3 regions of the Janthinobacterium sp. GW823-FHT01H08 genome follow, and region 1 is predicted to be linked to each of the others. Evidence: predicted binding sites of a transcription regulator. Region 1 holds the regulator's gene; each other region holds the start of a gene.

Region 1 (2,264 bases):
GCTCTTCGATGATGCGCGTATGGTCGCCCGTGGCGATGTCGTACAGCACGGCGGCCGTGATTTCATACTGCAGCACGCGGCGCGAGACGATGGCCTTGAGTTTATTGGCCACCGGCAGGAACAGCAGATTGGCCAGGCCCACGCCATAAATCGTCGAGACGAAGGCCACGGCGATGCCGCTGCCCAGTTTGCTCGGGTCGGTGAGGTTTTCCATCACGTGGATCAGACCCAGCACGGCACCCAGGATGCCGATGGTGGGCGAATAGCCGGCCGCCGATTCCCACACCTTGACGGCCTGGCGCTCGGCCATTTCGTAGGCGGAAATTTCCACGTCGAGCAGCTGGCGCAGCTTGTCGGGCGCGATGCCGTCGACGATCATGCGCAAGCCCTTGGCGTTGAAGCGGTCGGCCGTGTTTTCCATCAGGCGCTCGAGCGCCAGCGGACCGTCGCGGCGCGCCGTCAGGCTCCATTGACCGATGTCGCGCGCCAGCGCGGCGCGCGTGTCGGCGGGCGGCAGGAAGACCCAGCGCAGCATTTCCAGGCCGCGCACGAAGGTGCGCAACCGCGTCTGCAGCAGCACGGCGCCGAAGGTGCCGATGATGACGATGGCGAAGGCGGCCGGCTGCAGCAGGGAGGCCATCTTGCCGCCTTCCAGTGCCTGGCCGACCAGCAGGCCCGCCAGCGCCAGCGCCAGCCCGATTACGCTGGACCAGTCCACGCCTGCTCCCTCAAGGTTGCGCGCAGGCGCGCGACGGCCTGGGTATGCAGCTGCGAGACGCGCGATTCGGAAACGCCCATCACCGCGCCGATCTCCTTCAGGTTCAGCTCTTCTTCGTAATACAGGCCCATGAGTATTTTCTCGCGTGGTGGCAGCGCGTCGATGGCATCGATCACGGATTGCCGGAAATCGGTATCGAGCAGGGAACGCAAGGGGTCGCTGTCCTCGTCCACGCAGTGGCGGTCGAGGAAGCTGTCATTGCCGTCCGGATCATGAAAGTCTTCGTAATACACGAGCTGGTGGCCGCCGCCGTCGCCCAGCATTTCCTGGTAGTCGGCCAGCGACATCTTGAGCAGCTTCGCCACTTCCGATTCCGTCGGCGGATGGCCGAGGCGCTGCTGCAAGGTGCTCATCGCCTCCTCGATCTTGCGCATGTTCTGGCGCATGCTGCGCGGCAGCCAGTCGCTGGTGCGCAATTCGTCGAGCATGGCGCCGCGGATGCGCAGCACGGCATAGGTCTCGAACTGCGCGCCATGCGTCTCTTCATAGCGGCTAATGGCATCGAGCAGGCCGATCATGCCGGCCTGGATCAGGTCATCGACCTCGACCGAAGGCGGCAATTTCGCCTTCATATGGTGCGCCAGACGCTTCACCAGCGGAATGTGCTCCGTCAGCAAATAGTCCTTGTTCGATTTCCCTTTGACCGTGTACATAGGCTGCTTATTGTTTTCTCATCTTATCTGGTGCTGCGGTTCGATTCAGGCGCTGAACTGGTGCGGGCTCCCCGTCTGGTACAAGGTGCCGCCAAGCACCGGCGCCGCCGAACGGGCCAGCCGCTCGGCCAGTCCGCGAAACGCCACCGAAGCGCCCGCCAGCGGAAACGCATCGACCACGCTGCGGCCCAGGCGCGCCGCGCGGTGCAGATATTCATCGGCGGGCACGGAACCCATCGAGGTCAGCTTCACGGCCAGGTAGCGGCTCGCCGCCTGTGCCATATTATCGTATACCACTTTTGCCTCGGATTCGGAAGCGCCCGTGACGAGAATGCCGAACGGGCGGCGTCCCAGTTCCTGGCTCAGGCGCTTGATCAGGCAGTACGCCGCCTTGATCGAGGTGGCGCTGGTCGACACTTGCACGACGATATCCGACGAGGCCATCAAGGGCACGGGGAAGCAATCGCCCTCGTCGGCCACGACGCCGTCGACCAGCACGATGCCGCTCTGGCGCGCCAGCACCTCGAAAGTCTTGCCCAGGCGGCGCAATTCGTCCTCGCCCGCATAGTCCATGCTGTCCATCAGGTGGTTGCGCGCGCCCAGGCTGGCCACGCCGAAGCCTTGCGGCACCTGGTGGATGACCTGGTTCAGGCCGCACTGCTGGCGCGCCACGTCGCGCAGGCTGGCGCCGTGCGCCAGTCCCAGCCGTGCAGCCACGCCATCGCTGCCGCCGCTGGCGTCAAGCAGCAGCACGTCATTGCCGCCATAGGCGAGCGAAGCGCCCAGGTTGACCAGCATGGCGCCCTTGTCGTCCTGCGGCGTGGCCGAGAGGA
Region 2 (2,264 bases), 2.7 Mb from region 1:
CTCGCCGATGTCGCTGGTGATGATAGACCTCGACCATTTCAAGCGTTTCAACGACACGCACGGCCACCAGGCGGGCGACCAGGCGCTGCGCATTGCCGCGCAAGTGCTGGGCGCGGCCCTGCGGCCCACGGATTTTGCCGTGCGCTATGGTGGCGAGGAAATGATGGTGATCTTGCCCGATACCAGCGAAAACGTGGCCTTGCGGGTCGCCGAACGCTTGTGCGAACGCATGCAGCAAGCCGTCATCTTCGCCGATATGCGCAGCGCGCTGCCGCACATCACGGGTTCCTTCGGCGTGGCCAGCCTGGCGACCGGACAGGACGACGAAGCGCTGATCGCGGCGGCCGACGCGGCTTTGTATCGCGCGAAGGCCGGCGGCCGCAACCGGGTCATGCTGTAGCTCAGGCAGCCTTGCTGTCGGCCGGCTTGGCAGCATCCGGCTTGGCCGCATCATCCTTCTTGCTGCTGTGCGCGGCGATGAAATCCGCATAGCCCTTCTGCACCAGCTCATACGTCTTGTCGATATTGCCGGCGATATCGCCGTTCAGCACTTTCAAGCCGCCCAGGATGTCGCGCGCTTCCTTGAAGCCTTTTTCCATGCCGCCGCTGATGGTGTCCATGAACTTGGTCAGCGCCGTATCGTCGTCCATGCCGGGATTCTGTTTCTTGAACGCGTCAAAAAAACCCGTCGACAGCGAGACGATGCGGCTCGCCGTCGCTTCGGCGCTGTTGTCCTGCGACGCCGCGTTCTGGATCGCATCGTCGCCGTACTGGCCTTTCAGCGCTTCATTGATGTTGGTGATGGCCGTCTTGTACAGCAGCGCCAGCGGTTCGTTCTCGGAACCGATGGACACGTTCAGCGACGCCTGCATGATGGACGCGTTCAATTGCAGCTTGCTGCGGTCATTCACGCTCATTTCAGCGTTGACGCCGTGCTGGACTTTATCGTCCTTGCCGGCAACGCCCGGACTGACGGAAGTCACGGAAGGGGTGGAATTGCCGCCTGCGGCGATGGGAATTGACACGATAGACCTCCTTGAACGGACAATGTATGCCACCATGCGGGAAACGCGATGATGACCATCCTCTCGTGTAGTATCGGCAGGTTTTCAGAAAACTGAAGCGGCGGCTTGTTTTTAGCGGCCCGGATAACCCATTCAGCAACATTAAGTTACGACCATCAATGACTAACCAGACCTTTCTTTGGCACGACTACGAAACCTTTGGCGCCCAGCCGCGCCGCGACCGCCCGGCCCAGTTCGCCGCGATCCGCACGGATGCCGAACTCAACGAGATCGGCGAACCGATCATGTTGTATTGCCAGCCTGCAAATGATTTCCTGCCCGACCCGCAATCGTGCCTGATCACGGGCATCACGCCGCAGCAATGTCTGCAGCTGGGCGTGCCCGAACACCAGTTCGCCGCCACCATCGAAGCGGCCTTTTCGGAACCGGGCACCATCGGCGTCGGCTACAACACCATCCGTTTCGACGATGAAGTCACGCGCTTCCTGTTCTGGCGCAACCTGATCGACCCGTATGCGCGCGAATGGAAGAACCATTGCGGCCGCTGGGACATCCTCGACGTGGTGCGCATGACGCACGCGCTGCGCCCGGAAGGTATTCAATGGCCGAAGCGCGACGATGGCCAGACCAGTTTCAAACTGGAACACTTGAGCAAGGCCAATGGCCTGGCCCACGAAGCGGCACATGATGCGCTGTCCGACGTGCGCGCCACCATCGCCCTGGCACGATTGATCCGCGAAAAGCAGCCGAAACTGTTCGAATTCTGCCTGGCCCTGCACAAGAAGGACCGGGTCGCCAGCGAAATGGGCATGCACCTGGCCGCCGGCGAGCGCCAGCCCTTCCTGCACGTGTCGGGCATGTTCCCCGCCGAACGCGGTTGCCTGGGCGTCGTCTGGCCGCTGGCCACGCATCCGAGCAACAAGAACGAGATCCTCGTCTGGGATTGCGCCTACGACCCGCGCGAACTGTTCGAGCTGGACGCCGACACAATCCGCACGCGTTTGTTCACGCGCAAGGAAGCGATGCCCGAAGGGATGACGCGCCTGCCCGTGAAAAGCGTCCATTTGAACAAGTCGCCCATGCTGGTGGGCAATTTAAAGACCTTGTCGCCGGCCATGGCCGCGCAATGGGGCATCGACGTGGATGCGGCGAAGATCAACGCCCAGCTGGCCGCTGCGGCGCCGAACATGGACGCCATCTGGGCCGAAGTGTTCCAGCGCCCGGGTGCGGCTGCCGCGC
Region 3 (2,264 bases), 2.8 Mb from region 1:
CAAGCTGGGAGCGGACCCGGCCTTGAGCGCCAAGCTGCTGCGGCTGGCCAACTCGGCCTATTACCATGTGTCGCGCAGCATCGGCACGGTGGAAGATGCCGTGCTGATGCTCGGTTTTGTGACCGTGCGCACCCTCGTCATCAGCTCGGGCCTCGTCAGCGGTTTCAAAGCCGTGCCGGGCCTGAATTTGCCGCAGTTCTGGCGCTACAGCCTGCACAGCGCCGTATCTGCCCGCTGGATCGCGAAGCAGACGGGCGACAACCAGGATCTGGCTTTCACCATCGGCATGATGCATGCGATCGGACAACTGGTGATCCATGCCGCCATGCCCGAGCAAGCAATGCAGCTCGACAAGATCGCCCCGCCGCTCGACGCGCGCCGGCTCGACGCGGAGCGGGTGTCGCTGGGCTACGATTATGCGCAGGTGGGCGCCGAACTGGCGCGCCGCTGGAAGTTTCCGCCCGCCTTTGCCGAGGCCATCGCCGCCTTCCCCGCTCCGCTGGCCAAGCCACCATTGAACCGCCTGGCCGCCATCATCCACCTGGCCGCCTGGCGCGCGCGCATCGATGAAAACCAGCTGAGCAATGAAGAAATCATCGCCTGCTATCCCAACGCGGTGGCCGAAGCGCTCGGTTTGCCGCCCTCCGTGCTGGTCGACAGGATGCCGCCGCTTGCCGAACTGAGCGCGGGCCTGGAAGAACTCGTCAAGTAAGCTGGCCGTTGCCCGCATCGCCAACCGAGCAGGCATGCGGGTTTGCGGGCATGCCGGCTGCCCGCAAAAAAACATCCAAATTATTTTCACTTTTTTTTCAAAAACACCCTCAAGTTCCCGTTGGACCCGCCGTTAATCTAGACAAGCGGTAATCCATTCACTAGTTACGGGTGTGCTCATGACCTCCAACGACGTTCTCTCGATGTATGAAAATATTGCAGGAATGACCAATCAAATGGTCGTGGCCGCACGTTCGAGCGACTGGGATGGCTTGGATACCCTGGAAAATCAGTGCGCCAGCGCCGCCAGCGCGACCATGACGGGCAAGGCGCCTGCCCTGGCCGGCGCCTCGCGCCTGCGCAAGATCGACTTGCTCAAGCAAATCCTGGCCAATGACCGCGAAATCCGCGCCATCACGGAACCGTGGATGACCCAGCTGTCGAACGCCATGCCAGGTTCGCGCGCCCGCATGTAAGAAGCTTGCCGCGCCAGAAACGACAAAAGCACCCGCGGGTGCTTTTTTTACGTCTGCGCCATGCGAGGGAGCGCCATCTGCGGCGCTCAAAAAGGCAAGGCGGGGGAATTTGGAAGGCGAGCCCCAGGTATCTCCTGGCGTCGCCTCGCTGCCGGTTGCATCCGGCGTTCGCGAGCACATCGTCGGCATCGCGAACCGCTTCCAGACCCAGGCGTTTATGCAACGCTACACCTGGTTTGCCGCGCCACACTATCGTTGGTGACTGCGCCAGGCTGGGGCTGTTTTGTCGTAGAGCAAGTCCACTGAATTCATCATAGCACCATCTTTAAGAAACAGGCAACGTGCTTGGCAAGCGTTTCCATGTATTTTTTCAATATCTTTTTTTATATCAAATTGTGGTGCGGCCTTGCGGCAGCGCCTTGCGGCAGCATTAACGCGAGAACGGCTCCGGTTCCGCTTCCGGTTCGGCCGCCGCCCCTTCTTCCACCGCCTCCGTCAAGACGGGCACATCCTTCTTCCTGCGGCCGAACGGCTTGCGCAGCAAGACCCAGTATTTCGACGGCGCGCCCGGACCCGCCGCTTGCCTGCGCTTGCGCACGATGTACACGATGAGCGCCGTCAGCAGCAGGAAGACCAGGGTGCCGATACCGAGCCACAGCATGCCGCCCGATTTCTTTTCCTTGTCGGCAGCCGGCGCCGCGTGCAGGGGTTTCGGTTTCGCATGGGGCGCTTCCGCCACGGCTGGCGCGGCGGCGGGCGGCACGACGGCTGCAGGCAGGGCCAGCGCCTTTTGCAAGACGCCGATCTTGCCTTCCAGTTCGCCCAGCTTTTCAGTCAGGGCCGTATTTTTCTCGTCCAGCCCCACGCACGCTGCTGCCTGCCCCGTCTCCGCCTGCGGCGCGCAGGCGGCCACGGGCGCTGCGGCACGGCGCGGCAGCGCGGGGGCGGCCAGTTTGGGTGCGGCGGGCGGCGGCACGAACACGCGCGCCGGACGCACGAGGCCCTCGGCCCGCGCGCGGGCCGCCAGCGCGGCGGCGTCGGGCGACGGCGCGACGGGTACGGCGCGTGGCAACGGCA

What was found. The regulator FliA, encoded in region 1, starts transcription of late flagellar genes. The targets are predictions, from matches to a motif close to CTAAAGTTTNNNNNNNNNNNGCCGNTA.
Region 2: a site for FliA is predicted at 1,097-1,123, ahead of AC3RCG_RS07145 (DUF5610 domain-containing protein). Genes of this name have one in related genera too.
Region 3: a site for FliA is predicted at 821-847, ahead of AC3RCG_RS07505 (flagellar protein FliT). Genes of this name have one in related genera too.

Annotation. Positions count from the first base shown of each region.
Region 1 covers NZ_CM179504.1:5,051,769-5,054,032, forward strand. Annotated here, with positions in the region: gene AC3RCG_RS22695 (flagellar motor protein) at 1-718, opposite strand, end outside; gene AC3RCG_RS22700 (RNA polymerase sigma factor FliA) at 700-1,431, opposite strand; gene AC3RCG_RS22705 (MinD/ParA family ATP-binding protein) at 1,477-2,264, opposite strand, start outside.
Region 2 covers NZ_CM179504.1:1,622,097-1,624,360, reverse strand. Annotated here, with positions in the region: gene AC3RCG_RS07150 (GGDEF domain-containing protein) at 1-400, shown strand, start outside; gene AC3RCG_RS07145 (DUF5610 domain-containing protein) at 402-1,025, opposite strand; gene sbcB (exodeoxyribonuclease I) at 1,184-2,264, shown strand, end outside.
Region 3 covers NZ_CM179504.1:1,696,012-1,698,275, reverse strand. Annotated here, with positions in the region: gene AC3RCG_RS07510 (HDOD domain-containing protein) at 1-712, shown strand, start outside; gene AC3RCG_RS07505 (flagellar protein FliT) at 891-1,187, shown strand; gene AC3RCG_RS07500 (type IV pilus assembly protein FimV) at 1,618-2,264, opposite strand, start outside.